Regions from separate parts of the Mesorhizobium sp. M0663 genome, predicted to be linked through region 3. Evidence: predicted binding sites of a transcription regulator. Region 3 holds the regulator's gene; each other region holds the start of a gene.
What was found. The regulator PhoB, encoded in region 3, activates phosphate uptake and scavenging genes when phosphate is short. The targets are predictions, from matches to a motif close to TGTCATNNANCTGTCAT.

Region 1: NKI54_RS30240 (PhoX family protein) is a predicted target of PhoB. The motif match lies at 2,080-2,096, and genes of this name have one in related genera.
Region 2: NKI54_RS17230 (esterase-like activity of phytase family protein) is a predicted target of PhoB. The motif match lies at 2,240-2,256, and genes of this name have one in related genera.

What each region holds. Positions count from the first base shown of each region.
Region 1 is NZ_JAMYPX010000030.1:18,451-23,203, reverse strand. It holds gene NKI54_RS30260 (SMP-30/gluconolactonase/LRE family protein) at 1-386, shown strand, start outside; partial or broken gene NKI54_RS30255 (sodium-independent anion transporter) at 423-647, opposite strand; gene NKI54_RS30250 (phosphatase PAP2 family protein) at 907-1,608, opposite strand; gene NKI54_RS30245 (hypothetical protein) at 1,623-1,961, opposite strand; gene NKI54_RS30240 (PhoX family protein) at 2,165-4,156, shown strand; gene NKI54_RS30235 (GNAT family N-acetyltransferase) at 4,258-4,753, opposite strand, start outside.
Region 2 is NZ_JAMYPX010000008.1:154,394-159,146, forward strand. It holds gene NKI54_RS17220 (sugar ABC transporter substrate-binding protein) at 19-1,077, opposite strand; gene NKI54_RS17225 (TIM barrel protein) at 1,120-2,109, opposite strand; gene NKI54_RS17230 (esterase-like activity of phytase family protein) at 2,357-3,835, shown strand; gene NKI54_RS17235 (L,D-transpeptidase) at 3,982-4,753, opposite strand, start outside.
Region 3 is NZ_JAMYPX010000005.1:104,283-109,035, forward strand. It holds gene xylF (D-xylose ABC transporter substrate-binding protein) at 1-436, opposite strand, end outside; gene NKI54_RS12680 (ROK family protein) at 723-1,967, shown strand; gene phoB (phosphate regulon transcriptional regulator PhoB) at 1,977-2,666, opposite strand; gene phoU (phosphate signaling complex protein PhoU) at 2,683-3,390, opposite strand; gene pstB (phosphate ABC transporter ATP-binding protein PstB) at 3,423-4,226, opposite strand; gene pstA (phosphate ABC transporter permease PstA) at 4,223-4,753, opposite strand, start outside.

The DNA of each region.
Region 1 (4,753 bases), on a different contig from region 3:
TCAGGGATGCGGCGCTTGCTTCGCCGAATGGCATCTTCGCCGATGGCGGCCGGCTGATCGTCGCTTCCTGGGGCAAGGGCATCAAGCCCGACTTCAGCACCGCGGAGCCGGGCGGCCTGCTCTCGGTCGATCTTGCTACCAAGGCCGTTTCGCCACTGCCCGGCGCGGAAAAGTTTGCCAACCTCGATGGCGTCGTTGCCATCGGCGGCAGCATCTACGCCACCGCGTATATGACCGGCACGCTCTACCGCTACAAAGCCGGCGGCACGCCGCAAGCGGTTGCGACGTTCAAACCGGGCAGCGCCGACATCGGCACCGACGGCAAGTCGACAATCTTCGTGCCGCTGATGAACGACGGCGAGATCGCGGCATTGGGCCTCGACTAAGCCAGCCATCGGCTCAGGCGGCGGGCGCGGCTTTCTTCAGCTGCGCCCGCGATCCGTGATCGAGGCGGCATAAGTCACCAGCGGCCGCTTGACGCCGTGGTTGATCAGCATGCGGCGTATCTGCGGCGAAGCGCCTGATATAATGAAGCGAACGCCGGCGCGGCTCGCCTTGTGGGCCGCACCCTCGATGACATTGGCCGCCGTTGAATCGAAGAACGGCACCGCCGAACAGTCGAGGATGAAGTTCCTGCGCTGGCGCGGTCGGCGACGTCTTCCTGCACCAAGGATTGATGGTCTGCCTCCAAACATGCAGCACTCTTTGCCAGCCGATGCGCTGTCATGCTACAAACCTCGGCATCGTTTGGCGGGACATCCACTGCGATCCCGATTTCACAGGCACGACTTCAAAAGGATGAGCGGGTGAAGATATTCAAAGCGTTGGCGACCTCGACAGCCTTGCTGTCGATGGTTTTCCTGCTGGCAGGCTGCGGTCATGGCCTGATCAACAGGCTGATTTGAGTCAGGTGCCGTCGGCCCGCCCAAGCCATCGCTGCAGGAACCGTGCCGCAAGCCAGCACAGCATCGCCCAGGCAAAGCCGGCGCACCAGCCGGCCAATACGTCGGACGGCCAGTGGACGCCGAGATAGATGCGGCTGATGCCGACCACCACCGTCGTCAGCACCGCCAGCCCGAGTACATAGATCTTCGTTGTCCGCCCGGGCAAAAACCGCGCCGCCATGCTGCCCAGCGTCAAATATGTCACCGCCGACAGCATGGCGTGGCCGCTCGGAAACGAAAGCGATGCCACATCGGCGAGATGCGAGACCAGATCAGGGCGCGGCCGGTCGATGTCGAATTTCAGCACGCTTGACAGGAGCTGGCCGCCCGCTACCGCGACGAACATGAGAAGCGCCGCGCCTGGCCTGCGGATAAGGAGCAGGTAGACGATCATTGCTGCCGTGATCACCACCAGTACGCTGGCGCTGCCGAGGCTGGTGATGTCGCGCATCGCCCCTTCCAGCCACGCCGGTCCGATCGGATTGTCGGGCTGCCCGGCCTTGCGGAAGGCAAGCAGGATTTCGGTGTCGAAGGCATGCGGCGTGGTGGCCCGCGCCAGCTCCATCAGCTCCTCGAACCCCCACAGCCCGCCGGCAATGACCAGCCCGGCCAGCAGAACCGGGAACTCCAGCCAGTTGCGCAGTCTGCTTGCAATCTTCTTCATCGGCCCGATCGCAGTTACAGCCTTTGCAGATAGGGCCCGAGCGTGATCAGCGCCACAGCTGCGATGGCAAGCACGATGCCGGTTGCCTGTAAGGCATTGACGCGCTCGCCGAAGAAGACCAGCGCCACCACATTCACCGACACCAGCTGGATCACCGCCGACAGGCTGAACGACACCGACATGCCGAATTCACGGATCAGCCTCAGCATGATCAGATTGCCCAGCGAATAGAGCGCCAACGTCAGCACAATCTTGCCGAGGCTCGGCGCCAGCCCCCACTGTTTTGCGGCCATCGCCGCCAGCAGGAAGATTACCGTCGAAACGCAGAGCTGCCCAAGTCCCCAGAAACTCACTTTTGTTCTCTCCCGATGTGTCCCTACGCGCCTGCCGCAGCTCTTGTTTCCGAAGCGCCGGTCGCGGTCAAGCGGGCCCGATGTTGGACACGAAATCGCAGATGGTAATTAGCCGGCATGTCATCAAACTGTGACCTGCCGGCGATACCGGATTGGCCAGGCAACACGCTCCAGCAATCCATCCAGCCAGAGGCAGGCCCACTATGACCGAACATCGCTCCCCTGACGCCCATTTCCGCACCAGCGTGCTCGAGGAAAATGATGGGCCAGGAGCCAATCCCACCAACAACCGCACCATGGGTGAGATCATCGCCGCGCGGTTCTCGCGCCGGGGCTTCCTCAAGGGCTCGCTTGCCGTCTCGGCCATAGCCGCTACCGTCAGCCCGCTGGCGCTGATCACCGCCGACAATGCCCGCGCCGCCGAAGGCTCCGCCTTCGCTTTTGACGAGCTCGAGGCCGGCATCGACGACAAGCATCACGTCGCACCCGGCTATGACGCCGATGTACTGCTGCGCTGGGGCGATCCGCTGTTCGCCGATTCGCCGGAATTCGATCCGACAAAACAGTCGGCGGAAGCCCAGGCCAGACAATTCGGCTACAACAACGACTATGTCGGCTATATCCCGATCGACGGCTCGGCCGAGCACGGCCTGCTGGTGGTCAACCACGAATACACCAATCCGCACCTGATGTTTCCGGGCCTCGTCACCATCGTCGACGGCAAGGCCAAGCAGGCGCCCCTCAGCAAGGAACAAGTCGACGTCGAGATGACGGCGCATGGCGGCACTATCGTCGAGATACGCAAGGTATCAGGCAAATGGCAGGTCGTTCGCGACGGCAAGCTCAACCGCCGCATCACCTCCAACACCGAGATCGCGCTCTCCGGCCCGGTCGCCGGCCACGACCGCGTCAAGACCAGCGCCGATCCGACCGGCACGAAGATCATCGGCACCATCAACAATTGCGCCGGCGGCGTCACGCCATGGGGCACCTATGTCATGGCCGAGGAGAACATCCACGGCTATTTCTCGGGCGAGCTGCCGCAGGGGCATAAGGAAGCCGCCAATTACAAGCGCCTCGGCATTCCCGAAGGTGCCTATGAATGGGCAGCGCATTACGACCGTTTCGACATCGGCAAGGAGCCGAACGAGCCGAACCGCTTCGGCTGGATCGTCGAGGTCGACGTCCAGGATCCGACTTCGGCGCCGAGGAAGCGCACCGCGATGGGGCGCTTCAAGCATGAGGGCGCCGAATCAATCGTCGCCAAGGATGGCCGTGTCGTCTTCTATCTCGGCGACGACGAGCGCTTCGACTATGTCTATAAGTTCGTCACCACAGGCAAGTTCGATCCGGACGACCGCGCCGCCAACATGGATTTGCTCGACGACGGCACCTTGCATGTCGCCAAGTTTGCCGACGACGGTTCGGTCGAGTGGCTGCCGATCGTCTTCGGCCAAGGGCCGCTGACGGCGGAGAACGGCTTTGCCAGCCAGGCCGACGTGCTGATCGAGACGCGCCGCGCCGCCGACCTGCTCGGCGCCACCAAGATGGACCGTCCGGAAGACATCCAGCCCAATGCCACCAACGGCAGGGTCTATGTCATGCTGACCAACAATTCGAAGCGCAAGGCCGACCAGGTCGACGCCGCCAACCCGCGTGCCGAAAATGCCTTTGGCCACATCATCGAGATCGTCGAGGACGGCGGTGATTTCACCGCGACAAAGGGCAGGTGGGAAATCCTGCTGAAATGCGGCGATCCCGCTGTGGCCGACGTCGGCGCCACCTTCTCGACCGCAACCACCGCCAATGGCTGGTTCGGCATGCCGGATAATTGCGCGGTCGATTCGGCCGGCCGCCTCTGGGTCGCCACCGACGGCCAAGGCCCGAAAGCCACCGGCCGCACCGATGGTCTGTGGGCTGTCGATACGGAGGGGACGGCACGGGCGACATCAAAGCTGTTCTTCCGCGTGCCGATCGGCGCCGAAATGTGCGGTCCCCTGTTTGCGCCGGACGACCAGACCGCCTTCGTTGCCGTCCAGCATCCGGGCGACGGCGGCGAGGACTGGGAGGCTTTCGGCCGTCCGTCCTACTATGAGGATTTGTCGACGCGCTGGCCCGACTTCAAGCCGGACATGCCGGTGCGCCCGGCGGTCGTTGCCATCACCAGGCAAGGCGGCGGCAAGATCGCGGTCTGACACGCAGCAAGGTCTTGCAGTCTCAAGGAAGGATTTCGGCCATACGAAATCCTTCCTTCCGATACGGGATGCATCCATGCTGCGCATCAGGCGCCGACTAATCATTCGCTGCGCTGAACCACGGCGACATTCATTGTGCTTCGCAACCTGAAGCCGATGGACTCGTATAACGCTATGGCCGCGGCGTTGCTGGCATAGGCGTGGAGATAGGGAACTTCGCCGCGCGCCACTATCCGGTTTGCCACGAATAGGGACAGCAGCTTGCCCAGGCCACCGCCGCGAAATTCCGGATGTGAGCACACCCCGCTGAGTTCGGTATAGCCAGGTTGCTTCATGCGCTCGCCGGCCATTGCCGCAAGCCTGCCCTCGATTTTCACACCCCAAAAATCGCCCAGGCTCAAGGCTTCGAGCGTGAATGGGCCAGGCTTGGTGAGCAATGCCAGGGCGAGCATCTCAGCAGCATCGTCTCGGGTCAGACGATGCACGCGCGGGTCGGAGACGATCTGCAATGGCTGCTCGGCGATCATCTGAACCCCGGCTGCGGTCGAAGTCGCGGAAAGCCCGGTGGGCAGAGCAATCGCGTCCGCTTGAAGCAGG
Region 2 (4,753 bases), on a different contig from region 3:
GCACCTGCCGGCCCTGCTCTACTGGCCCGCTGCCGCGTCCTCGAGCAGCGCCTTGCGCACGGCGTCGCCGGCGCCAGAGTAGCGGTCGGCATTGTCCTTGGTGATCAGCGCCTGCGGCGTGGCGACGACGCGCGGCAGCTTCTGCCCGGCCACCAGTCGCAGCGCCGATTCCAGCGCCACCTCGCCGGTCAGCACCGGGAACGAATCGACGGTGCCGGTCAGCTCGCCGGCGCGGATCGAGGCATAGGCGTCGGAGATGCCGTCGGTGCCGAAGACCGCAACCTTGTCCTGCAGCCCGGCAGCCTTGACCGCCTCGACGATGCCCAGCGCCATGCCGTCATTGTTGGCATAGAAGCCGATCAGATCGGGGTGCTGCTGCAGGATGTTGGTGGCCGCGTCGTAGGAGGTCTGACGATCCCAGTTGCCGGGGACGCTGGCCACGACCTCGAACTTGCCGGCTTCGGTGATGGTGGTCTTGAAGCCGTCGGTGCGCTGGACGGCGGCGTAGACGCCGGCCTGGCCTTCGACGATGGCGACCTTGCCGCCATCCGGCCGGTTCTTGATGAACCATTTGGCGACGCGCACGCCGTTGTCGCGCTGGACATTGCCGACATAGTGCTCAGCCTGCGGGATGACCGCGTCGTTGACGTTGACCACCGGCACATTGGCTGCCTTGGCCTGTTCCATGATCGGCTGCAGGTTGGAGTCGGTCTGCGGCGAAACGAGCAGCACGTTGTAGCCTTGCGTGACCAGGCCTTCGGCGATGGTGAGCTGGCCGAGCTGGTCGCCCTCGCTCTGCGCCGCCTGGTAGACCACGGGCACGCCGGTGCGGTCGCCGAACGACTTGTAGCCCTCTCCCAGCGAGCGCCAGTATTCGTTGGTCAGCGTCTTGGAGACCGCACCCGCCTTGGTGCCCTCGGGCAGCTTGGGGAAGGCCCCGAACTTGGCCTCGAGCTGCGACCAGTCGATGCGATCCTTCTCGGTGTCGGAATTGAGCGGCGCGAGGTCCGCGGAAAACGACGAGCCTATAGACAGCGCCATCAGGGCAGCGGTGGCGGTGGCAAGCAGAAATTTCATGGTCTTTCCTCCCTGGTTGAAAACGGTGATGGCGCCGGAGCTTCAGCTGTCCGGGCCGAGCATGGCTTCCTGGATAATGGCTTGCGACGCGATCGCGTCCTGACGGTCGACGGCGGCTAACATGCGGTTGTCCCCGTCCAGCCGATCGACGACGCGCAGCATGCGCTTGACAGTCGCGATGTTGACTTCGCATTCGTGGATCGGGTCGAGCCCGGTCATATCGGGAAACGTGTCGAAGTAGATGGCGCCGGCGTAGCCGTCGCGGCCGATCTGCCTGAGCAGCTCGATCGTCTGCAGCGTATGCACGGCACCGACCATCAAGCCGTCGTCGCGCTTGGCGTAGCCATCGTTGAGGTGCACGCCGAGCAGCTTGCTGTGGCGTGCCACGAGGGCGGCGGCGAAAGCCGGCTGCTCGTCGGCATAGAGCACATGGGCGAAATCGAGCGTCACGCCGAGATTGGGCAGGCCGATCTCGCGGATCGCCAGCAATGTCGTCGCCGCATCCGGCATCAGGCTGTAGGAGCGCGGCTCGTTGGGTTTGTATTCAAGGCTGATTTGGCAGCCCGGATCATGCGCCGCAACTTCACGAATGCCATCGATTTCGTGTTGCCAGAGCGCTGCGTAGTCCGCCTGGAAGGCATAGTCGAAGCCATCCTGCCCGAGCCACAAGGTCATCAGGCTGGCGCCGGCCTCGCGCGCGGCGTCGATCCCGGCCTTGGTCAGGTCGATGGCCTCGCGGCGAACGGAAGGATCCGGGTTGGTGAAGGCGCCGAGCTTGAAGGCCGGGTTGGAGTAGTAGCGCATGGCGAAACCATTGATGGAAAGCCCGATATCGCCGAGTTTGCGCGCTATTTCCGCAGGCTTTTCATCGACATGGTCGGGGAAGTTGAGGTCGAGATCGGTCAACTCCGCAACCTTCGCCGCACGTGCCGCCATTTGCAGCATGGACGGTTTGCCGACAAGATCGGGCCACTCGGCCTGTGGCCGCGAGGCAAAGGAATTGAGGCGGGTGGCGAAACGATAGGCTGTCATCGGGGACCTTTCATTGTCATAACTTTACATTAGAACTATTATTTGTAAAGTTGTTAATTGCTCGCTCGGCGACGACGAATTCGCCATACCCAGGCCAGTTGCGACCACGAGGGACAAGCAAGCCCGGCACTGTCACGCAAGTATCATGTTCGCGTCCTAGATCGCTTCTCCGAAGGCTTTCGCGGCATCCTCGATGCGACGCGGCGCTTTTTCGGGCCCCGGCAGCTTTGTCACAAAGAGGATTTCCATGAAAAACCTGCACCGAACCGCGTCCCTCGCCGTCGCGCTGGCGATGTTCACCGCCTTGACTCCGGCCTTGGCAGAAAATGCCGCGACCGTCGGCGGCGTCAGCTTCGTCAACAAAGGCTTGGTCGGTGTCGGCCGCATCCCGGCCAGCCAGAAGGACAAGTTCGGCGAGACGTTTGGCTCCGGCTCAGGGATGTCGATCGATGCTGCCGGCTGGACGCATGGCGCCGACGGCTACAAGGGCTCGTTGTGGCTGTTGCCGGATCGCGGCTACAATGTCGTCGGTACTACCGACTACCGGCCGCGCCTCAACACGATTGCCATCGAGTTCGCCCCGATCGCGCCGGGTGCAGTGCCAGCCGCCGGCCAGGAACAGTCGGGCCTCAGGGCGACGCTTGCCGACACCATGCTTTTGACCGACGACAAGGGCGCCGACGCAACCGGGCTCGATCCGCTCAACGGCGTGCGTGCCGCGACCGACGACATGCCGATCCTGCCCGAAGCCAACGGCAAGCTCGCGCTCGATAACGAAGCGATCGCACGGCTGCCCGACGGCACGATGTTCATCTCGGACGAATACGGTCCGAACATCTACCGCTTCTCCGCCGATGGGCGTCTGATGTCGGCAACGCAGCCGCCGGCGGCGCTTGTCCCGATGCGTCACGGGACGCCAAACTTTGCTTCCAACAATCCGGGACCTGGCGCGGCAGACCCCGATCCGAAGGATCCCGAAACCGGCCGTCAGAACAACCAGGGCCTCGAAGGCATGGCGCTGACGCCGGACGGCAAGTTCCTGATTGCCGTGCTGCAGTCGGCACCCAGACAAGATGGCGGCGATTCCGCCTCGACGCGCCAGAACACGCGCGCGCTGGTCTACGATGCCTCGGATCCCGGCCAGCTCAAGCTCGCGCATGAATATGTCGTGCCGCTGCCGGTGTTCACCGATGCCAAGGGCAAAACCAAGATCGCCGCGCAGAGTGAAATCGTGGCGCTGTCGGACAAGACCTTCCTGATGCTGGCGCGCGACAGCGGCAACGGCCAGGGGCTGAAGGGCGACACCTCGCTCCATCGCGAGATCAGCGTCGTCGATGTGTCGGCGGCAACCGATATCGCCGGCACAGAGTTCGACAAGGACAAGCCGCTGGCGCCCAAGGGTGAGCTCGATCCATCGGTGACGCCGGCCAAGCTGACGCCGTTCATCGACATCAACGACAAGAGCGAGCTCGGCCGCTTCGGGTTGCACAATGGCGCGCCCAACGACCGCAACAACCTTTCGGAGAAATGGGAGGCGATGTCGGTGGTGAGCGTCCTCGATCCGAAGCTGCCCGACGACTATTTCCTGTTCGTCGCCAATGACAATGACTTCCTCACGCAGGACGGCTTCCAGGTCGGCGCGGCCTACAAGGCCGAGGATGGCGCCGATGTCGACACCATGTTCCTGGTCTATCAGGTCACGCTCCCAGGCCTCGCCAAGAAGTAGCGGCACCCATACAGGCGGAGGCGCCGAGCGCGTCCGCCTGAGCTGGCGCGATTGAGCGGTCGTGCCCCTTCAGTTGCGGCTCGCCCGCGCAAGGACGGTGTCCTAAGCATCGCAAAACCTGCGACTGACGATCCAGTCGAAGGCACTTACCTCAACATCTCCGCGTCCCTTGGCACGCCTGCATCGATCGGCTCGGCCGTCCTGTTTGACACGGCGGCGATCTTCCCGGCGGCCGACAGGTTCGGGCGCACGAAGACCGGCACGACGCCATCGACGCGGCTGTAGAGGTCGATAATGTCCTGATTCATGAAGCGCACACAGCCGGAGGAAGCGTTCTTCCCAATGGAGTCCCACTCCGGCGTGCCGTGCAGCCTATACATCGTGTCCTTGCCGTCACGGAAGAGATACAGCGCGCGGGCACCAAGCGGGCTCTGCGGGCCGGGCGGCATGCCGTCCTTGTATTTCGCCAGTTCCGGCCGGCGTTGGATCATTTCCGGCGGCGGCGTCCAGACCGGCCACTTCTTCCTCGCCTGAACCACGGCGCTGCCGGTCCATCCGAAACCGGCCTTGCCGAGGCTGACGCCATAGCGAATTGCCTTGCCGCCGTCGCGCACCAGATAGAGGAAGTGCTCGGAAGTATCGACGACGATCGTGCCGGGTTTTTCTCCAGTCGGGTCGGCCACGATTTGACGCACGAATTTCGGATCGACCTTGGCTACCGGGATTGCCGGCAGTTGATAGCCCTCGTCGATGCGCGCGGCATACATGCTTGCGGCATCGCCGAGGGCCGGATCGCTTGGTGCCGCGGGCACCGGCGGCGCCGCCACGTCCGTCGTGGTGCACGACGAAAGAGCCACGGAGGCCGCGCCCAGAGCGGATGCACCAAGAAAGGCGCGCCGGTTCAGGCGCTCAAAAAAC
Region 3 (4,753 bases):
CCGGCTTCACCTTGAAGACTTCGCGGGCCTGCATGCGGCCGACTTCCTTGTTGTCGAAGGTCAGATAGAACACGTCCTTGTTCTCGATCAGCCGGTCATAGCCGACGACCGGGATGCCTTCGTCCAGTGCCTTTTGCACGGCCGGCCCGATGGCCGAGGCGTCCTGCGCCAGGATGATCAGTGCGTTGGCGCCCTGCGAGATCAGGCTCTCGACGTCGGTGAGCTGCTTGCCGGGGTTGGACTGTGCGTCGGCGGAAATATACTTGTCGCCTGCGGCCTCGATGGCCGCCTTCATTGCGGCCTCGTCGGTCTTCCAGCGCTCTTCCTGGAAGTTCGACCAGGAAACGCCGATGACCTTGTCTTTAGCCTGCGCCACCGACGCCAGCGCCAGCGTCATGGCGACACCCGCCAGAATGGCGGTCGTGAATTTCTTCATCATATCCTCCCTGCGCCGCGTACGGCGTGACCAATTGGCTCAAAGACCAGCTTAGAAGCTCTAATTTTTTCGAGCCTCGAAAAAATACTGGCCCGATCTCCGGCTGCTGTCAACATCGATTCTGATGGATTTTGATGACTCTGCGAGTTTTTTCGAGCGTCGGAATAAACGATGACAGCGCCACCTGCATCTGACACTATTTGCCTGCATCCGACACTATTTGTCGGACATTACCGACGGCTTCCGGTTCATGAGCGGCCGCGGCAACCGGGAGGAAAGCAAAACAATGTCGGTCGGAATCCGCCATGACGATTTGCGCCGGCGCAACCGGGCGATGGTGATCTCGGCGGTGCGCCGGGCCGGCCAGCCATCGCGTACTGAGATCGCAGCTACCACCGGCCTCAGTCATTCGACCATATCGGCGATCTCTTCCGACCTGATACGGGAAGGCATCCTCGCCGAGAGCAAGGCAAGCGAGCCCGTTTCGTTGAAACGCGGTCGTCCGCAGGTCGGCCTCGCCCTCAACCCGGAAGCGGCGGCGGTGCTGACCGTGGTGTTGTCGCTGAATTTCCTGTCGGCCGCCATTATCGACTATACGGGACAGGTGGTCGCCGAGGAACAGCGCCGGCTGGACACGCTGACCATGCCGCGCGACGAGCTGATCCGTGAATGCATGGCCATCGTCCGGCGCCGGCTGCAGGATCCAGACCTTGACGTCCGCAGTGTCGCCCGCATCGCCCTGGCGATTCAGGGCATTACCGACTCCCCTGCACGCGCCATGCTGTGGTCGCCGATCACGCCGCAGACCGACATCGCCTTTGCCGACATGCTGGAGGACGAATTCGGCATCCCGGCAACGGTGGAGAACGACTGCAACATGATGGCGGTGGCTTTGCGCTGGCGCAATCCGGATCGCTATCGCGACGACTTCATCGCCATCCTGCTTTCGCATGGCATCGGCATGGGGCTGGTGCTGAAGGGCGAACTGTTCACCGGGACGCATTCCTCGGGCGGCGAATTTGGCCACATGATCCATCGTCCGGGCGGCGCGCTCTGCCGTTGCGGGCGGCGCGGCTGCATCGAGGCCTATGCCGGCAACTACGCCATCTGGCGCAACGCCAGGCAGATGAGCGAAGACAGCGAACCGGTCGCCGACGTCAGCGACGCCGACATGCGAGCACTGGCGGCCCAGGCGCGCGAGAAAGATGGGCCGGAACGCGAGGCCTACCGCAAGGCCGGCGAAGCGCTGGGTTTCGGTCTCGGCTCGCTGTTCGCGCTGATCGATCCGGCACCGGTCGCGATGGTCGGCGCCAGTGCCGCCGCCTTCGATCTGATCGAGCCGGCCTTGCGGAAGGCAATCGCCCAGACCGCCGGCGGCCAGCATTCAGGCTCGATCTCCTTCGATACAGAGCCGAACGAATTGCCGCTGATCCGCGAAGGCTGCGCGATGCGGGCGTTAAGCTTCGTCGACCAGGAGATTTTCGCGCCGGGCGCGCAAATGAGGCCCAGCGTCAGAAAGAACGTAGCCTGACCAGGCGGGTCAATCTTCCCTGATCGCATAGCCGGCACCGCGGATGGTGCGGATGACATCCGGCATCCGGCCGTTGTTGACGGCTTTGCGCAGCCGCCCGACATGCACGTCGACGGTGCGTTCGTCGATGTAGATTGTCTCGCCCCAGACATTATCGAGTAACTGGCTGCGCGAGAAGACACGGCCCGGATGCCGCATCATGAACTCGAGCAGCCGGAATTCGGTCGGCCCGAGCCTGATTTCGCTCTTCTTGCGATAGACCCTGTGCGATTCGCGATCGAGCACGATGTCGCCGACCTTCAGCACGCTGGACAGCACTTCCGGCTTGGCGCGCCGCAGCAGCGCCTTGACCCTGGCCATGAATTCCGGTGTCGAAAACGGTTTGACCAGATAGTCGTCGGCGCCGGTCGAAAGACCGCGCACCCGGTCGCTCTCCTCGCCGCGCGCGGTCAGCATGATGATCGGCAGCCGCTCGGTTTCGGGGCGCACCCGCAACCGACGACAGAGCTCGATGCCGGAAACCGCTGGTATCATCCAGTCGAGCACCAAAAGGTCGGGCACATTCTCCTGCAAACGGATCTCGGCTTCGTCGCCGCGTGTCACCACCTCGACCTGGTAGCCTTCGGATTCGAGATTGTAGCGGAGCAGCACACCCAACGGCTCCTCGTCCTCCACCACCATTATGCGTGGTGCGATCATCGGCTGGGCACCCCCATCATGTCACCGGTGCGGACATTGTCGTTTCGTCCTGCTTCGGACGATTGACCGGCAATTGCTCGCCGGTCAGCACATAATACGCATTTTCGGCGATGTTGGTGACATGGTCGCCGATCCGCTCCAGATTCTTGGCGCAGAACAGCAGGTGCGTGCAAGCGGTGATGTTGCGCGGATCTTCCATCATGTAGGTCAAGAGCTCGCGGAACACGGACGTGTATTTGACGTCGATGCGCTCGTCGGCGGCACGCAGCTTGGCCAACGCGGCCGCATCGCCTGCAGCATATTCCTCGATGACACCCTGCACCTGGATGAGAACCAGCTGCGCCATCGCGTCGATGGAATGCGACAGGTCCCGCGGCGTGGCGCTGAGGCCGACCGCACTCACGCGCTTGGCGATATTCTTGGCAAGATCGCCGATGCGTTCGAGGTCGCCCGCCATGCGGATCGCTCCGACCACATGGCGAAGATCGTGGGCCATCGGCTGGCGTTTGGCGATCAGGGTTATGGCGCGGTCGTCCAGTTCGCGTTGACGCGCATCCATGATGGCGTCGTCGGAAACGACGCGTTGCGCCAGCACGTTGTCGGAATTCAACAGGGCCTTGGTCGCCCCGCCGACCATCGAACCGGCGAGGTCGGCCATGTCGCGGATCAGCTTGCTGATCTGCTCGAGATCCTCGTCGAAAGAAGCGACTGTGTGTTCGCCCATGGTCCTGTCCTCATATGCATGATCGGAACGGCTCAGCCGAAGCGGCCAGTGATGTAGTCCTGCGTGCGCTTCTCGCGGGGCGACGTGAAGATCTTCTCGGTCCGGTCGAACTCGACCAGTTCACCCAGATACATGAAGGCGGTCTGGCGCGACACGCGCGCCGCCTGCTGCATGTTGTGGGTGACGATGACGATCGTGTAGTCGGCTTGCAATTCGTCGATCAGTTCCTCGATCTTGGCAGTCGACAGCGGGTCGAGGGCCGAAGCCGGTTCGTCGAGCAGAATGACTTCCGGCTTCACGGCCACGGTGCGGGCGATACAGAGCCGCTGCTGCTGGCCGCCAGATAGGCTCAAGCCGCTGGCGTTGAGCTTGTCCTTGACCTCGCTCCACAGCGCGGCGCGCTTCAACGCCTGTTCGACGCGGCCGTCCATCTCGGACTTGCCGAGGTTCTCGTAGAGCCTGACGCCGAAGGCGATGTTCTCGTAGATCGACATCGGGAACGGCGTCGGCTTCTGGAACACCATGCCGATCTTGGTCCTGAGGAGGTTGAGATCCTGCGACCGGTCGAGAATGTTCTTGCCGTCGAGCAGCACCTGGCCCTCGGCCATCTGTTTTGGGTAGAGCTCATAGATGCGGTTGAACACACGCAGCAGCGTCGATTTCCCGCAGCCCGAAGGGCCGATGAAGGCCGTGACACTGCGCTCAGGCAGCGACAGGCTGATGTCCTTCAGCGCCTTGCTCTGGCCGTAGTAGAAGTTGAGATTCTTGACCTCGATCTTCGTCTTCTCGGCGACCGTTTCGGCCATCGTCATGTCTGGGGACAACATCTGTGTCATCTGTCCTCTCTGCGTCCGGTAAGGCTGCGGGCGAGGATGCTCAAGCCCAGAACCGTCAGGGTGATTATGAGTGCGCCGGTCCACGCCAGTTGCTGCCATTCCTCGTAAGGGCTGAGAGCGAACTGGAAGATGGTCACCGGCAGGCTGGCCATCGGCGCGTTGATATTGCTGCTCCAGAACTGGTTGTTGAGCGCGGTGAAGAGCAGCGGCGCCGTCTCGCCGGAAATGCGTGCTATCGCCAGCAATATGCCGGTGACGATGCCGGACAATGCGGCGCGGTAGGCGACCGAACGGATCACCACCCAGCGTGGCGCGCCGATCGCGGCACCGGCTTCACGCAACGCGTTCGGCACCAGGTTGAGCATGTCTTCAGTGGTGCGCACGACCACCGGAATGACCAGGATGGCAAGCGCAACGGCGCCGGCAATGGCCGAGAAATGTCCCATTGGCCGCACCATCAGCTCATAGACAAACAAGCCGATGATGATCGACGGCGCCGACAACAGGATGTCGTTGATGAAGCGGAC